2 regions of the Clostridium neuense genome follow, and region 1 is predicted to be linked to the other one. Evidence: predicted binding sites of a transcription regulator. Region 1 holds the regulator's gene; the other holds the start of a gene.
The links. Region 1 encodes Rex, which represses fermentation and respiration genes when NADH is low (regulators of the CRP and FNR family bind a similar motif). Its sites were predicted from a motif close to ATTGTTAANNNNTTAACAAT; they were not measured.
Positions count from the first base shown of each region.

Region 2: adhE (bifunctional acetaldehyde-CoA/alcohol dehydrogenase) is a predicted target of Rex. The motif match lies at 3,251-3,270, and genes of this name have one in related genera.

Region 1 is NZ_JBJIAA010000024.1:549-8,918, forward strand. It holds gene ACJDT4_RS21580 (ABC-F family ATP-binding cassette domain-containing protein) at 74-1,993, opposite strand; gene ACJDT4_RS21585 (redox-sensing transcriptional repressor Rex) at 2,251-2,883, shown strand; gene ACJDT4_RS21590 (short-chain-enoyl-CoA hydratase) at 3,038-3,823, shown strand; gene ACJDT4_RS21595 (acyl-CoA dehydrogenase) at 3,837-4,976, shown strand; gene ACJDT4_RS21600 (electron transfer flavoprotein subunit beta) at 4,993-5,772, shown strand; gene ACJDT4_RS21605 (electron transfer flavoprotein subunit alpha/FixB family protein) at 5,792-6,802, shown strand; gene ACJDT4_RS21610 (3-hydroxybutyryl-CoA dehydrogenase) at 7,025-7,873, shown strand; gene ACJDT4_RS21615 (DNA-3-methyladenine glycosylase family protein) at 7,948-8,370, shown strand, end outside.
Region 2 is NZ_JBJIAA010000002.1:131,320-139,689, reverse strand. It holds gene ACJDT4_RS02980 (FAD-binding oxidoreductase) at 1-1,083, opposite strand, end outside; gene ACJDT4_RS02975 (FAD-binding protein) at 1,097-2,305, opposite strand; gene ACJDT4_RS02970 (electron transfer flavoprotein subunit beta/FixA family protein) at 2,320-3,108, opposite strand; gene adhE (bifunctional acetaldehyde-CoA/alcohol dehydrogenase) at 3,517-6,093, shown strand; gene ACJDT4_RS02960 (ABC transporter ATP-binding protein) at 6,281-6,967, shown strand; gene ACJDT4_RS02955 (ABC transporter permease) at 6,985-8,370, shown strand, end outside.

The DNA.
Region 1 (8,370 bases):
ATCTTAGTATTTTACAATTTTTGAACCTTAGATTTATAGGACTTTTTTAACGTGACGAAGCATTGTTACTTCGCTAGCTGTTTAGTTTCTCCCATTCTTCATACAATTTATCAATATTACTTTGAGTTTCGGATATTTTATTATTTACCTCAATACTTTTTTCAGGGTTAGAGTAAACTTCCTCGAGACACAGCTCACTTTGAAGTTTTTCAAGCTCTTCTTCAAGAGAAGCAATTCTGTCTTCTATATTTTTTATCTTTAACTTTTTTTGTTTCTCAAGCTTTTCTTCTTCTCTTTTTTTCTTCTTTTCAGCATGTATTTGAGTTTTTGTTTTTCCATCAGAAACTTCATCTTCGTACTGAAATCTTGTTGGATTCTTTTTCTTTTCTATATAGTAAGTATAGTTTCCTAAATACTGCTTAACACCATTTTCTTCTAATTCATACATTTTAGAAACGACTTTGTTTAGGAAGTATCTATCATGTGAAATTACAAGAATTGTTCCATCGTAGCTTAAGAGAGCATCTTCCAGTGCCTCACGTGATACTATGTCAAGATGATTTGTAGGCTCATCTAAAAGCAAAAAGTTATTTTTAGAAAGCATTAATTTAAGAAGATTTATTCTGCACTTTTCTCCGCCGCTTAATTTAGATATAACTTTAAAAACATCATCGCCTGTAAATAAGAATGCAGCAAGAGCATTTCTAACTTCAGTAGTAGTAAGTTCAGGAAAATCGTCCCATACCTCATCGATTATAGTTTTATCATCATTCAAATTGGATTGCTCTTGGTCGTAGTAACCTATGAATACATTTTTACCTAAAACCTTAATACCAGAATCACTTTTGACTTTATCCATTAAAATTTTAAAAAATGTAGTTTTGCCTCTTCCGTTTTCACCTATTAATGCTGTTTTTTCTCCACTTTTTATATCCATACAAAGGTTTTGAAATAAGATATGATCGCCGAAACTTTTAGATAGATTTTCAACGTGTAAAACATCTTTACCGCTTTTTATTAAAGTTTCAAAGCTTATTCTAGTAACACCTGTTTCCTTATCAGGTGGTTTTATTCTTTCAATTTTATCAAGTGCTTTCTGACGGCTTTCGGCAGCTTTTATACTTTTTTCCCTATTAAAGGAACGATAACGTTCTATTATAGCTTCTTGCCTCTTTATTTCGGATTGCTGAATTTCAAAGGCTTTTAACTTGATCTCATAGTCCTTCTTTTTAAGTTCAAGTGCTTTAGTATAGTTTCCGTTATAGCAGTTTATGTGTCCATTAATAAGCTCAAAAGTTTTATCAGTTATAGCATCTAGAAAATATCTGTCATGAGATATTATTAGTATAGTCCCCTTATATGTATGAAGATAATCCTCAAGCCATTCTATTGCATCAAGGTCAAGATGATTGGTTGGCTCATCAAGGAATAGGATTTCTGGTTTTTTAAGAAGAAGTTTACATAAGGCTACTCTTGTTTTTTGTCCACCGCTTAGTATTGAGATTGGTTTTCTTGAATCCTCATCAGAAAAGCCAAGACCTTTTAGAACTTTTGATATTTCACCTTTATAAGAATATCCGCCTCTTGTATTGTAAAGTTCTGTATAGTTTGTGTAATCCTTTATGATTTTAGCATGATAATCTTCCTTTAAAGGGTCATATGGCTCACTCATTTTTTGCTCTAAGTCTTTTAGCTTGTTTTCTATAGAGATAAGCTCGCTAAAAACCGAACATAACTCTTCAAAAATTGTATTTGAAGCTTTAAGGTCTAGATGCTGAGACAGATATCCAAGCTGCTTATTTTTATCAATAAACAAATCTCCAGAATCGTATTCTAGACCGCTTGTAATTATTTTAAATAAGGTTGATTTTCCAGCACCATTAGGACCGATTATTCCAATTCTTTCACCTTCATTAATAGAGAAGGTTATATTTTCTAAAATAACATCTATTCCATAGCTTTTGTGAATATCTTTACAGCTTAATACTATCATAATTATCACCGCGCTTTATCTTTAATCCTTTACCAATAAATATTAAAGCATAAAAATATAAGTTGTCAAATAAATTTCCATATATGTTAGTGATGAATAAAGTAAATGGAAAAAATAAATAGTGTAAAATCCAAATTATGTGGTAGAATATATTGTGAGTATATCATTTTAGTAGTGATGTATTGCTTATATACCTTAATTAATTTAATGTATAGCTAAGGCTTTGGAGTAGTATGTCTAGGTGAGGGGTGCATTGCGTGGAAAAGAAAAAAAATATATCAATGGCTGTAATAAGGCGTCTTCCTAAATATCATAGGTATTTAAATGAACTTGTGAAGAATGATGTTGATAGGATTTCATCGAAGGAATTAAGTGAAAAAATAGGATTCACGGCTTCACAAATACGCCAAGACCTTAATTGTTTTGGAGACTTTGGACAACAAGGGTATGGCTATAATGTAAAAGAACTTTGCAAAGAGATAGATATAATTTTAGGTCTTACAAAGGAATATAATACTATAATTATAGGTGCAGGTAATATTGGTCAAGCAATTGCAAACTATATAAATTTTGAAAAATTAGGTTTTTCGCTAAAAGGAATTTTTGATATAAATCCTAAACTCTTAGGATTAAAAATACATGACATTGAAATACAAGATATAGATAATGTAGATGATTTTCTAAAAAATAACAATGTCAATATTGCAATTATTTGTGTGCCTAGAAAGAGTGCACAAAAGGTAGCTGAAATTATTATAAAAAATAATGTAAAAGGAATATGGAATTTTGCACCTGTAGATTTAGTTACTCCTGAGGACGTAATTGTGGAAAATGTTCATTTAAGTGATAGTTTGCTTACTTTGAGTTGCTTATTAAAGGATAAAATATGATATTTTTTTTAATTATTTCATATTTCAATATAAATATTATTGAAATATGAAATAATTAATTATATAATTAGAAATGAAGCTTAAGGCTTCTAAAATTTTGGATTCCTTTGTTAGAATATTAACAAAGAATAGAAAGATTTAGGGAGGATAAGTCATGGAATTAAAAAATATCATCCTTGAAAAGGAAGGTAAAATAGCTATAGTTACTATAAGCAGACCTAAAGCACTAAATGCACTTAACAGTGAAACTTTGACTGAACTTGATTACGTTTTAGATCAGATTGAAGATGACAATGAAGTGCTTGCAGTTATTTTAACAGGCGCAGGTGAAAAATCATTTGTAGCTGGAGCAGATATTTCCGAAATGAAAGACAAGAATGTAATAGAAGGAAGAAAATTTGGAATACTAGGAAATAAAGTATTTAGAAGATTAGAACTTTTAGAAAAACCTGTAATAGCAGCTGTTAATGGTTTTGCATTAGGCGGCGGCTGTGAAATTTCAATGGCTTGTGATATAAGAATTGCTTCAACTAAAGCTCTTTTTGGTCAACCAGAAGTTGGTCTTGGAATAACACCTGGATTTGGTGGAACTCAAAGACTTACAAGACTTGTAGGAATGGGAATGGCTAAACAACTTATATTTACTGCTAAAAATATAAAAGCAGATGAAGCTTTAAGAATTGGACTTGTAAATAAGGTAGTAGAACCTGAAGAATTAATGGATACAGCAAAAAAACTTGCAAATACAATTGCAAATAATGCTCCAATAGCTGTTAAGTTAAGTAAGCAGGCTATTAATAGAGGAATTCAATGTGACATCGATACTGCTTTGTCATTTGAATCAGAAGCATTTGGAGAATGTTTTTCAACAGAAGACCAAAAAGATGCAATGACTGCTTTTGTTGAGAAGAGAAAACCAGAAGGTTTCAAAAATAGATAGGAGGTAAGTTTATATGAATTTTGCATTGACAAAAGAACAAGAATTAGTAAAACAGATGGTTAGAGAATTTGCTAAAAATGATGTTGAACCAATAGCAGCAGAAATTGATGAGACAGAAAGATTCCCAATGGAAAATGTTAAGAAAATGGGTAAATATGGAATGATGGGAATCCCATTTAAAAAAGAATATGGTGGAGCAGGTGGGGATGTACTTTCATACATAATCGCTGTTGAAGAATTATCAAAGGTTTGTGGTACAACAGGAGTTATTCTTTCAGCACATACATCACTTTGTGCTTCATTAATAAATGAATATGGTACTGAAGAACAAAAACAAAAGTATTTAGTACCACTTGCAAAAGGTGAAAAAATAGGAGCTTATGGATTAACTGAACCTAACGCAGGAACTGATTCTGCAAGTCAACAAACTACAGCAGTTCTTGAAGGGGATCATTATGTATTAAATGGTTCAAAAATATTCATAACAAATGGTGGAGTTGCTGATGTATTCTGTGTATTTGCTATGACAGATAGAAGCAAAGGAGCCAAAGGAATATCTGGATTTATATTAGAAAAAGGATTCAAAGGTTTCTCAATAGGAAAAGTAGAAAATAAAATGGGTATTAGAGCATCTTCAACTACAGAACTTATATTTGAAGACTGCATAGTTCCAAAGGAAAACCTTATAGGAAAAGAAGGAAAAGGATTTGGAATTGCCATGAAGACTCTTGATGGAGGAAGAATTGGTATAGCAGCACAGGCTCTTGGAATTGCTGAAGGAGCATTTGAAGTAACAAGAGACTACATGAAAGAAAGAAAACAATTTGGAAGAAGCCTTGACAGATTCCAGGGATTAGCTTGGGCTATGGCTGATATTAAGACAAAAATTGAAGCAACTAAATTCTTAGTGTACAGAGCAGCTTGGTGTAAAGATCAAGGACTACCATATAATGAAGAAGCAGCTATGGCAAAACTTTATGCTGCTGATGTTGCTATGGAAGCAACTACAAAATGTGTTCAGCTCTTCGGTGGATATGGATACACTAAAGATTATCCAGTTGAAAGAATGATGAGAGATGCTAAGATAACAGAAATATATGAGGGAACAACTCAGGTTCAAAAATTAGTTATTTCAAATCATATTTTTAGATAAAAGGAGGAAATTCTAAATGAATATAGTTGTTTGTTTAAAACAAGTTCCAGATACAACTGAAGTTAAAATAGATCCAGTAAAAGGAACACTTATAAGAGAAGGAGTTCCATCAATCATAAATCCAGATGATAAAAATGCATTAGAAGAAGCATTAGCATTAAAAGAAAGCGTTGGTGCGCATGTAACTATAGTATCAATGGGACCACCACAAGCTAAAAATGCTTTAGTAGAAGCTTTAGCTATGGGTGCAGATGAAGCAATACTTGTATCAAGCAGAGCTTTTGGAGGAGCTGATACTCTTGCAACATCACATACTCTTGCAGCTGCTATTAAAAAATTAGATTATGATGTAGTATTTGCTGGAAGACAGGCAATAGATGGAGATACTGCACAGGTTGGACCAGAAATTGCAGAACATCTTGGAATACCTCAAGTAACTTATGTAGAAAAAGTTGAAGTTAGCGGAGATGCTTTAAAGGTAAGAAAAGCTTGGGAAGATGGATATGAAGATGTAGAAGTTAAAACTCCAGTTCTTTTAACTGCAATAAAAGAATTAAATGTACCAAGATATATGGATGTAAGAAATATATTTGGAGTATTTGATAAGGAAATAAAAGTTTGGGATGAAAATGCTATAGATATTGACCAAAGTCTTTTAGGACTTAAGGGTTCACCAACAAAGGTTAAAAAATCTGTAACTAAAGAAGCAAAAGGACAGGGAGAAATTGTTGATAAACCTGTTAAAGAAGCAGCATCATATGTAGTTTCAAAATTAAAAGAGAAGCACTATATTTAATGTGTAGGAGGGAAGCTTTATGAATATAGCAGATTATAAAGGCGTATGGGTCTTTGCTGAACAAAGAGACGGAAAATTACAGAAAGTATCTTTAGAATTACTGGGAAAAGGTAAAGAAATAGCTAAAAAACTTGGTGTTGAATTAACAGCAGTATTATTAGGATATAATACAGATAAAATGTCAGAAGAGCTTTTAGCTCACGGAGCAGATAAAGTTTTAGCTGCTGACAGCAAGCTTTTAGAGCATTTTACTACAGATGCATATGCAAAAGTTATATGTGATTTAGTAAATGAAAGAAAACCTGAAATATTATTTGTAGGTGCAACTTTCATAGGAAGAGATTTAGGACCTAGAATGGCAGCAAGACTTTCAACAGGATTAACTGCTGATTGTACTGCACTTGATACAGATTCTGAGACTAAAAACTTACTTGCAACAAGACCTGCTTTTGGTGGTAACCTTATGGCTACAATCGAATGTGCAGAGAGAAGACCACAAATGGCAACTGTAAGACCAGGAGTTTTTGAAAAATTGCCTGAAGATAAAGCAAATGTTTCTTCAAGCAAAATCGAAAAAATTTCTATTGATTTAAAAGAAGACGATATTAGGACAAAAGTTCTAAATGTTGTAAAACTTGCAAAAGATACTGTTGATATAGGAGAAGCTAAGGTGTTAGTAGCTGGAGGAAGAGGAGTTGGAAGCAAAGAAAACTTTGCAAAGCTTCAAGAACTTGCTGATGTACTTGGTGGAACTATAGCAGCTTCAAGAGCAGCAATTGAAAAAGAATGGGTAGATAAAGACCTTCAAGTTGGTCAGACAGGTAAGACAGTAAGACCACAACTTTATATTGCATGTGGTATATCAGGAGCTATTCAGCATTTAGCAGGAATGCAGGATTCAGATTACATAATTGCTATAAATAAAGATGCAGAAGCACCAATAATGAAAGTTGCAGATTTAGCAATTGTAGGAGACTTAAATAAAGTTATACCTGAATTAATTGCTCAAATTAAAGCAGCTAACAACTAATAGGGTGAAATTACCGCGAAACTTAAACTAGTTATGTTTCAAAATATTATTTTTAAGAAATTATGAGCATATATAGTTTGAAGTTGAGCTGGTTTCGCTACAATTTATTATCTGGCAATAAAATAGAATTAAACTTATGCATTTTGAAAATAATATATTTATTTAGTTATTTTTAAGGTGTATAAGTTAAATTATATTGAAATGAAATAGGAGGCTAGTGTAATGAAAAAAGTATGTGTTATAGGTGCAGGTACAATGGGAGCAGGAATTGCTCAAGCATTTGCAGCTAAAGGATTAGAAGTAGTTATAAGAGATATTAAAGATGAATTTGTTGAAAGAGGATTAGCTACTATAGATAAAAATCTTTCAAGATTAGTTAAAAAAGGAAAATTGGACGAAGCTGGTAAAGCTGAAATATTAAAGAGAGTTACAGGAACAGTTGACCTTAATATGGCAGCTGATTGTGATCTTGTAGTTGAAGCAGCAGTTGAAAGAATGGATATAAAGAAACAAATATTTGCTGACTTAGATAATATATGCAAACCAGAAACTATACTTGCATCAAATACATCATCTCTTTCTATAACAGAAGTAGCATCAGCAACTAAGAGACCTGATAAGGTTATAGGAATGCATTTCTTTAATCCAGCTCCTGTTATGAAGCTTGTTGAAGTAATAAGAGGAATTGCCACTTCACAGGAAACTTTTGATGCTGTAAAAGAATGTGCTGTTGCTATAGGAAAAGATCCTGTAGAAGTTGCAGAAGCACCAGGATTTGTTGTAAATAGAATATTAATTCCAATGATTAACGAAGCAGTTGGAATATATGCAGAAGGAATAGCTTCTGTAGAAGATATAGATAAAGCTATGAAGCTTGGAGCAAATCATCCAATGGGACCATTAGAATTAGGAGATTTTATAGGTCTTGACATATGTCTTGCTATAATGAATGTTTTATATTCAGAAACAGGAGATTCTAAATATAGACCACATACATTATTAAAGAAATATGTAAGAGCTGGATGGCTTGGAAGAAAAACTGGAAAAGGTTTTTACGATTATTCAAAATAATAACATCCAAAATCCTCATTTAAGTATGGGGATTTTTTTATATGATAAAATATATACATAGGAGGCGTTTATGAATGGATTACAGTAAAATTAAAAATATTGATGATGGAATTTTAATAACAAATGTAAAAAATTTTGAGCTTAGCCACATATTTGATTGCGGTCAGTGTTTTAGATGGAATAGGAGATCAAATGGTAATTATGTGGGTGTTGCTTTTGGAAAGGTTATAGAAGTAGAAAAAAGAGAAAATGATGTATTAATATATAATACAAATGAAGATGAATTTAGAAATGTATGGTGCGAATATTTTGATTTAAATAGGGATTATGGAGAAATAAAAGAAGAACTTAGCAAGGATACTTTATTAAAGAAATCTGTTGATTTTGGATATGGAATAAGAATTTTAAATCAAGAAAAGCTTGAAATGCTTATATCTTTTATAATTTCTGCTAATAATAGAATTCCTATGATTAAAAGGGCTATAGAAAATATAAGT
Region 2 (8,370 bases), on a different contig from region 1:
TTGAAGCTCATTTGTATATTTTATAAATTCAGCAACTTTATTTCTTGGAACAACAACATCACACTCATCCATTTCAGTAGTAGAAGCTTTAACTGCTTCAAGAAAGGCTCCTCTGGCATTCCAAACAGCTTCTTTTCTTTCATCTGTGTCAACTATATAAACGTCAAGTGCTCCTTCATTAAGGCAAATTTCAGCAACCTTTCCATAGTCCTTTTCAACATCTTCCTTGCTGTTGCCATCAAAGCTTAAAAGTAAATATGCATCGGCACTGTTATCAGGAAACTTCTTACCTAAGTATTCTTCTGCTGAAAGAATTACTTCTCTTTGCATAAACTCTATTGCTGTAGGTATTGCTTTTGATTTTATAATTTTAGGGACAGTACTTATAGCTGTGTCAAGATCCTTAAAAGGCACTAAAAGGCTTATGGTCTTTTTAGGAAGAGGCAAAAGTTTTAAAATTGCTTTTGTTATTATAGCAAGAGTTCCTTCTGAGCCGCATATTAAATCCTTTATGCTGTAACCTGAACTATTTTTAACTACCTTTCCTCCAAGATTTAGAACCTCACCATTAGGAAGTACAACTTCAAGTCCTCTTACATAATCCCTTGTGACCCCATATTTTACGGCTCTCATGCCTCCAGCATTTGTGCTTATGTTTCCTCCTATGGTTGCAGATTTTTCACCTGGATCTGGTGGGTAAAAAAGATCATGAGCTTCTACAAATTTTCCTATCTCCATTAAAAGAACTCCTGGTTCAACGGTAAGCGTTAAATTTTCCTCATCTAATTCAAGAATTTTATTCATGCTGCTCATATTGAGCATTATTCCGCCAAGCATTGGTACAGAGGCTCCAACAAGTCCTGTTCCTGAGCCCCTTGGAACTACTGGTATACCTTTTTCATAGGCATATTTCATGACCTTTGATATTTCTTCTGTATTTTGAACCTCTAGAAGCACCTCAGGCATTTTGCTTACTCCACCAAGCTCATCATGACTGAAATCCTCATTTATTTCGTCTCCGGTAAGTACTCTATCTTCTCCTAAAAGTGATTTGAAATATTTTATATCCTCTAAATTAACCATAAAGCTTCCCCTCCTAAACGGCTGATTTTATTTTTTTATTTTCTTTTATTTCTTCAATGAGTTTTGGAACAATTTCATATAAATCTCCCACAATTCCATAATGACTTGCATTAAATATAGGTGCTTTTTCATCTTTATTTATTGCAAATATATATTCACTGCTGTTCATGCCAGCTGTAAATTGAACTGCTCCTGAAACTCCCAGTACTATTATGAGCTTAGGCTTTACAGTTCTTCCACTTAAACCTATTTGAGTCTTAGCGTCTATCCAGCCTGCTTCAACAAGAGGCCTTGTTCCTGCAACTCTTGCATTTAATAGATTAGCTAATTCGTACACCATGTCCATATCTTTTTTAGTCTTGATTCCTCTTCCAACAGCAATTATTACCTCTGCATCAGATATACTGTTTTCTGGAAGCTTTTTAGTTATTTTTAAAACCTTTATGTTAGAAGTGAGTTTTGACTTATCTAAACTGCATAATGTAATTTTTCCACTTTTATCCTTCTGTCTTTTTGGTGCACTCATAACTTTATATCTAACCGTAGCCATTTGAGGTCTGTTATTTGGATTTATAATTTGAGCCATTATATTTCCACCAAAGGCTGGCCTTATTTGAACTAAATCTGTATTCTCTTTCATATCAAGTATAGTGCAATCTGCTGTAAGTCCTGTTTTAAATCTTGCTGCAACTCTTGGTGCAAGGGATCTTCCAACGGTTGTGGCACCAACAAGTATTGCAGTTGGCTTTATTTGGTTTACTAAATCTTCAAAGGCAGCAGTATAAGGTTCAATTGTAAAATCACGAAGTTCTTCACTATCATATACAAAAACTTCATCAACACCATAATGAAGAAGTTCTTCAGCTTTTTCTTTTATATTGTGTCCAATGAAAATTGCATAAACGGGATGATTTATTTTTGAAGCAAGCTCCCTGGCTTTACCTATAAGCTCGTAGGTTACAGGATGTATATTTCCTTCAACATGATCTACATATACTAAAATTCCTTTCCAAAGGCTTTTGTCAATAGCTTTTACCTCTTCTTCTACAAACTGCATTACTCCTTTAGGACCTTTTCTAACACACATTTTGCAAAGTTTACAGCCTGCATTTATTTCAATTTTACCATCATGATTTTCTATAGCATTAAATGGACATATATTAACAAGTTCATTTATATTATCCTTTGTAATTTTGTCTTGATTAACAACTAACTTTCCCATATCAATTCCCTCCATTAAACATATTTTAATTGTTTAAGCTTATTGAATATTTTGTCTGATATTTCTTCACTGCTTCCTGTCCAAGTTTCTCTGTCGTTATTTACTGAAGGCGGAAATATTCTTTCAACCTGTGTTGCTGAACCATTAAGTCCATAATTATTTTCATTTTTATCTTCAAAATCATTAAGACAAATAGTTTTAATTTCTCTATCATTAGTTTCAAGCTTTTTCTTATAAGATGGAAGTCTTGGCTGAAATATATCTTTATCTATGGTAAGGAGACACGGGTAAGAAACTTTATTAAGCTCTATAGTATTTGGCATATCCATTTCAACCGTTATTTCTTCTTGACTTGCTTCTTCTATTTTTATTACATTTGCAATGTGCGGTATTTTTAAATATTCTGCTATTTCAGGTCCAACTTCAGCGGTATCTCCATCTGTAGTTTGCTTTCCGCAAAGGATTAAATCAAATTTACCCATTTTTCTGATACCTTGAGAAATTGTGTAAGCTGTAGCAAGTACGTCTGCACCAGCAAACTTTCTATCTGATATAAGAGCTCCTCTATCTACACCCATCATGTATGCTTCTTTAACAATTTCCTTTGCCTGCGGTGGCCCCATGGTGATTACGCTTACATTACCACCGATTTTTTCTTTTAATCTAAGTGCTGTTTCAAGAGCATAAAGATCATAAGGATTCATTTTAGAATCTATACCATCTCTTTTTAAAACTCCTGTTTTTTCATCTACTTCGACTTTGCTAGTTCCAGGAACTTGCTTAATACATACTAATATCTCCATTTTAATTCCTCCCCATTTTTTAAAATTGGTATATTGGTATGACCAATTTTAAGTAAATTATAACACATAAAAAAAGAATATTCTATAAAATTCCAAAAATTAAAAAATCTTTTTAACTGCATTAGTATAAATATTAAAAAAAATTGTTAAATGTTTGACAATAATAAAATGATGATATATACTAGCGTTATAAAAAGTAAACGTGTTATATAACAGCTTTGAATTAAAGATTAGCGCGTAGAACATTGATATATCAATAGTTAACCATATTTACATCATAGAGTATAACAATAGTTTATTTCTCAATTTATAAAATGCTAAGATGTGATATATAACACATTTGATTTTTTTTACAATAGTTTGTTAAATATTAAACCATTTTTTAATTTTATAAAAGAGGTGTGTATTATGAAAGTCACAAATTCAAAAGAGCTAAAACAAATGCTAAATCAATTAAGAGAAGCTCAAAAAAAATTTGCAACATATACTCAAGAACAAGTTGATGAAATTTTCAAACAATGCGCTATAGCTGCCGCTAAGGAAAGAATAAGTTTGTCTAAGTTAGCAGTAGAAGAAACAGGAATAGGTCTTGTAGAAGATAAAATTATAAAAAATCATTTTGCAGCAGAATATATATATAATAAATATAAAAACGAAAAAACCTGTGGAGTAATAGAACACGATGAAGCATTAGGCATATCAAAAGTTGCAGAACCAATTGGAGTTATTGCCGCTATAATACCTACTACAAATCCAACTTCTACAACAATCTTTAAATCACTAATTTCTTTAAAAACAAGAAATGCAATTTTCTTTTCACCTCATCCTCGTGCAAAAAAGTCAACTATTACTGCTGCAAAATTAATTTTAGACGCAGCTGTTAAAGCCGGAGCACCTGAAGATATAATAGGATGGATAGATGAACCTTCAATAGAACTTTCACAAGAATTAATGAGTGAGGCTGATATAGTTTTGGCAACAGGAGGTCCTTCAATGGTTAAAGCCGCCTATTCATCAGGTAAACCTGCAATTGGCGTTGGAGCTGGAAATACCCCGGCAATAATTGATGAAAGTGCAGATATCAATATGGCTGTAAGCTCTATAATTTTATCCAAAACCTATGATAATGGTGTAATATGTGCTTCTGAGCAAGCTGTATTAGTTCTAAATTCAATATATGAAAAGGTCAAAGAAGAATTTATAAAGCGAGGAGCCTATATACTTAATAAAGATGAAATAATGAAAGTAAAAGAAACTATGTTTAAGAATGGAAATATTAATGCCGGTATAGTGGGAAAATCAGCTTATTTAATTGCTAAAATGGCAGGAATAGAAGTACCACAAACTACAAGAGTATTAATAGGTGAAGTTCAATCTGTTGAAAGAGATGAGTTATTTTCACACGAAAAATTATCACCAGTATTGGCAATGTATAAAGTTAAAGATTTTGACGAAGCTCTTGAAAAAGCAGAAAGACTTGCCTATTTAGGTGGAAATGGCCATACTTCTTCTTTATTTATAGACTCTGAAAATAATAAAGAAAAGGTTGAAAAATTTGGACTTGCAATGAAAACTTCAAGAACCTTTATCAATATGCCTTCTTCACAAGGGGCAAGTGGAGATTTTTACAATTTTGCTATAGCACCTTCCTTTACCTTAGGATGTGGTACCTGGGGTGGAAATTCTATATCAGAGAATGTAACACCTAGGCATTTATTAAATATTAAAAGTGTTGCTGAAAGAAGGGAAAATATGCTTTGGTTCAAAGTACCTAAAAAAATATATTTTAAATATGGCTGTCTCGGATTTGCATTAAAAGAATTAAAAGATATGAATATAAAAAGAGCATTTATAGTAACAGATAAAGATCTTTTTAAACTTGGATATGTTAATAAAATCACAAAGGTATTAGATGAAGTAGATATTAAATATGATATATATTCAGATATAAAATCTGATCCAAGTATTAGTTCTGTAAAAGATGGTGCAAAAAAAATGCTAAGCTTTGACCCAGATGCTATAATATCCATTGGCGGCGGTTCTGCAATGGATGCAGCAAAAATAATGCACTTACTATATGAATATCCAGAAGCAGAAATTGAAAATTTAGCTATAAGATTTTTAGATATAAGAAAAAGAATATGTGATTTTCCGAAGCTAGGTAAAAAGGCAATTTCAGTAGCGATACCTACAACTGCCGGTACTGGATCTGAAGTAACACCATTTGCAGTTATAACTGATGATAACACGGGAATGAAATATCCTTTAACTTCTTATGAATTAACACCTACTATGGCTATAATAGACACTGAATTAATGATGAACATGCCTAGAGGATTAACTGCTGCAACAGGAATAGATGCTTTAGTTCATGCTATAGAAGCATACGTTTCAACCATGGCTACTGATTATACTGATGCACTGTCTTTAAGAGCTATAAAAATGATATTTAAATACTTGCCTATAGCCTATAAAAACGGCAAAATAGATGCTGAAGCTAGAGAAAAAATGGCACATGCATCCAATATTGCAGGAATTGCTTTTGGAAATGCTTTCCTTGGCATATGTCACTCTATGGCTCATAAACTTGGAGCAATGCATCACGTTGCTCACGGAGTTGCTTGTGCAGTCTTAATTGAAGAAGTTATTAAATTCAATGCAACAGATTGCCCAACAAAGCAAGCAGCATTTCCTCAATATAAGTATCCTAATGCAAAGGAAAAATATGCCGAAATTGCAGATTACTTAAATTTAAAAGGTAGCAATGATGATGAGAAAGTTGAAGCATTAGTAAAAGCCATTTCAGATTTAAAGAAGGAAATAAATATTCCTAAAAATATAAGTGCAATTGGGATTGATAAAAAAGACTTCTATCTAACATTAGACAAAATGTCTGAACTTGCTTATGATGATCAGTGTACAGCAGCAAATCCTAGATATCCTCTTATAAGTGAACTTAAAGATATATATATAAAATCATTCTAAGAACTATAAATTTATAATATCAATAAAAAAAGTTATCTTACTAATTAGTAAGATAACTTTTTTTATTGTAAGCCTCAAGTCATGGAGATAAAAGCATTTGCCATATATAATAGAATTAAAGAAAAACACAATGGCTTATAAAGTGACAGTTCTTGATGTAGATTTGAGGAAGGTGGAGAGAGTAAAAATGGAGATTTTAAAGGTGGAAAATTTAAGCAAGATTTACGGAAAAGGTTCAAATAAAGTAGAAGCACTTAAAAATGTTAATTTATCTGTTAATAAAGGTGAGTTTGTAGCAATTGTTGGTGCATCGGGTTCAGGAAAAAGCACACTTTTACATTTACTTGGTGGACTTGATAGACCAAGCAGCGGTAAGGTTATTATTGACGGAGAAGATATTTATAAATATAAGGAAGAAAGATTAGCTATTTTTAGAAGAAGAAAGATAGGCTTTATATTTCAATTTTTTAATCTTATACCAGTTTTAGACGTGGAAGAAAATATAGCACTTCCAGCTTTAATGGATAATGAGAAGGTAGATAAGGTGTATCTGGAAGAAATTATCGAGGTGCTTGGACTAAAAGAAAGAAGAACTCATTTACCATCAGAGCTTTCAGGAGGACAGCAGCAGCGAGTATCTATAGGGAGGGCACTTTTAAATAAGCCTTCAATAATATTTGCCGATGAACCTACAGGGAATTTGGACAGCAAGAATTCAAAAGAAGTAATAGAATTACTTAAGTTTACAGCAAAAAAATATAATCAAACTTTAATTTTAATTACTCATGATGTAAACATAGCAGCTTTAGCGGATAGAATTGTTACTATTCAAGATGGACAAATAATATCAGATGAATGTCTAAAGAATAATTAGTAAGGAGGCTTAGAGTGATGATTAGTAGTTATAGACAGCTTACCGGGAAATATCTAAAGGCTAATAAAAAAAGAAGTGTACTTACTATTATTGGAATAGTATTATCTGTGGCTTTAATTTCTGCTATTGGCTTTTTTTTAAAGGGAGTACAACAGGCAGAAATAGAAAGTTTTCAAAGTCAATATGGCTCGTGGCATGTAGCGTATCAAAAAGTAGATAAAAATTTATTATCTAAGATAAAAAGCAATCCTAAAGTTTCTATGAGTGGACTTTTACAAGATGAAAAGGAGATTAAGCTGCAAAAAGGGGTTTCTATTGCACCACAAATTGTATCAGATGACGCTTTAGAACTTTTACCTTATAAATTAAAAAGTGGAAGGTTTCCAAATAATAAAAATGAAGTTGTATTAGAAAAATGGGTTTTAAAGTATGTAAAAAAGGGTGCTAAAGTTGGAGATATATTAGAAATAGGCGGTAAAAAGTATAAATTAGTTGGAATTTTGCAAGATGGTATTCAAAGTCAAAGTACAAATAAGGGAATAATGTTTTCTAAAAGTAATAATATAGCTATAAGCAGAGCAACACTTATTGTAAAGATAAGCTCAAAGGTTAATTTAAAAAAGGCAGTTAGTGAATTAAAAAGCTTAGGAGCTAATAATAAGGCTTCAGATAACACATATGTTGTAGATTTACAAGGTGGAGGAAATGATTCTAGCACTAAAAGTATGTATGCTATTGTAGGAGTAATTATTGGTATAGTAGTAATTGCAACTGCTGCCGTAATATATAACTCATTTCAGATAAGCGTTGTGGAAAGGATAAAGCAATTTGGTTTACTTCGAGCTGTGGGTATGACACCAAGACAGCTTAGAAATATGGTTTTACGAGAAGCTTCCATTTTAGCTGTAATTTCTATACCAATTGGATTAATATGCGGAATTATAGCCATTAATTTAATTGGCTTTGCATTTAAAATAATAGGTGGAGATAGTCTTATATTAATGAAGATTTCTATAGCTCCATCAGTAATTTTAATAAGTGCAGTAGTAGGAATTATATCTGTTTACTTATCAGCAGTGCTTCCAGCGTATTTTGCGGGAAAAATTTCACCACTGGTAGCTATAAGCAGCAGAGCATCCATAACGAAAGAAAAGATAAAAAGAAGGAAAGGCACAATATTAAAAAAGCTTTTTGGATTTGAAGGTAATTTAGCATCGAAAAATATTAGAAGGAACAAGAAACGATATAGAATAACTGTATTTTCTATAATAATAAGTGTAGTTTTGTTCGTAACCTTTAAATCTTTTATGGATATGGCTTTAAATTTAAATGGAACCTCAAATGAATTAGACAAAATGCATTTTACAGTTCAAGGAGATGATAAAGATCCTAAAGCAAACTGT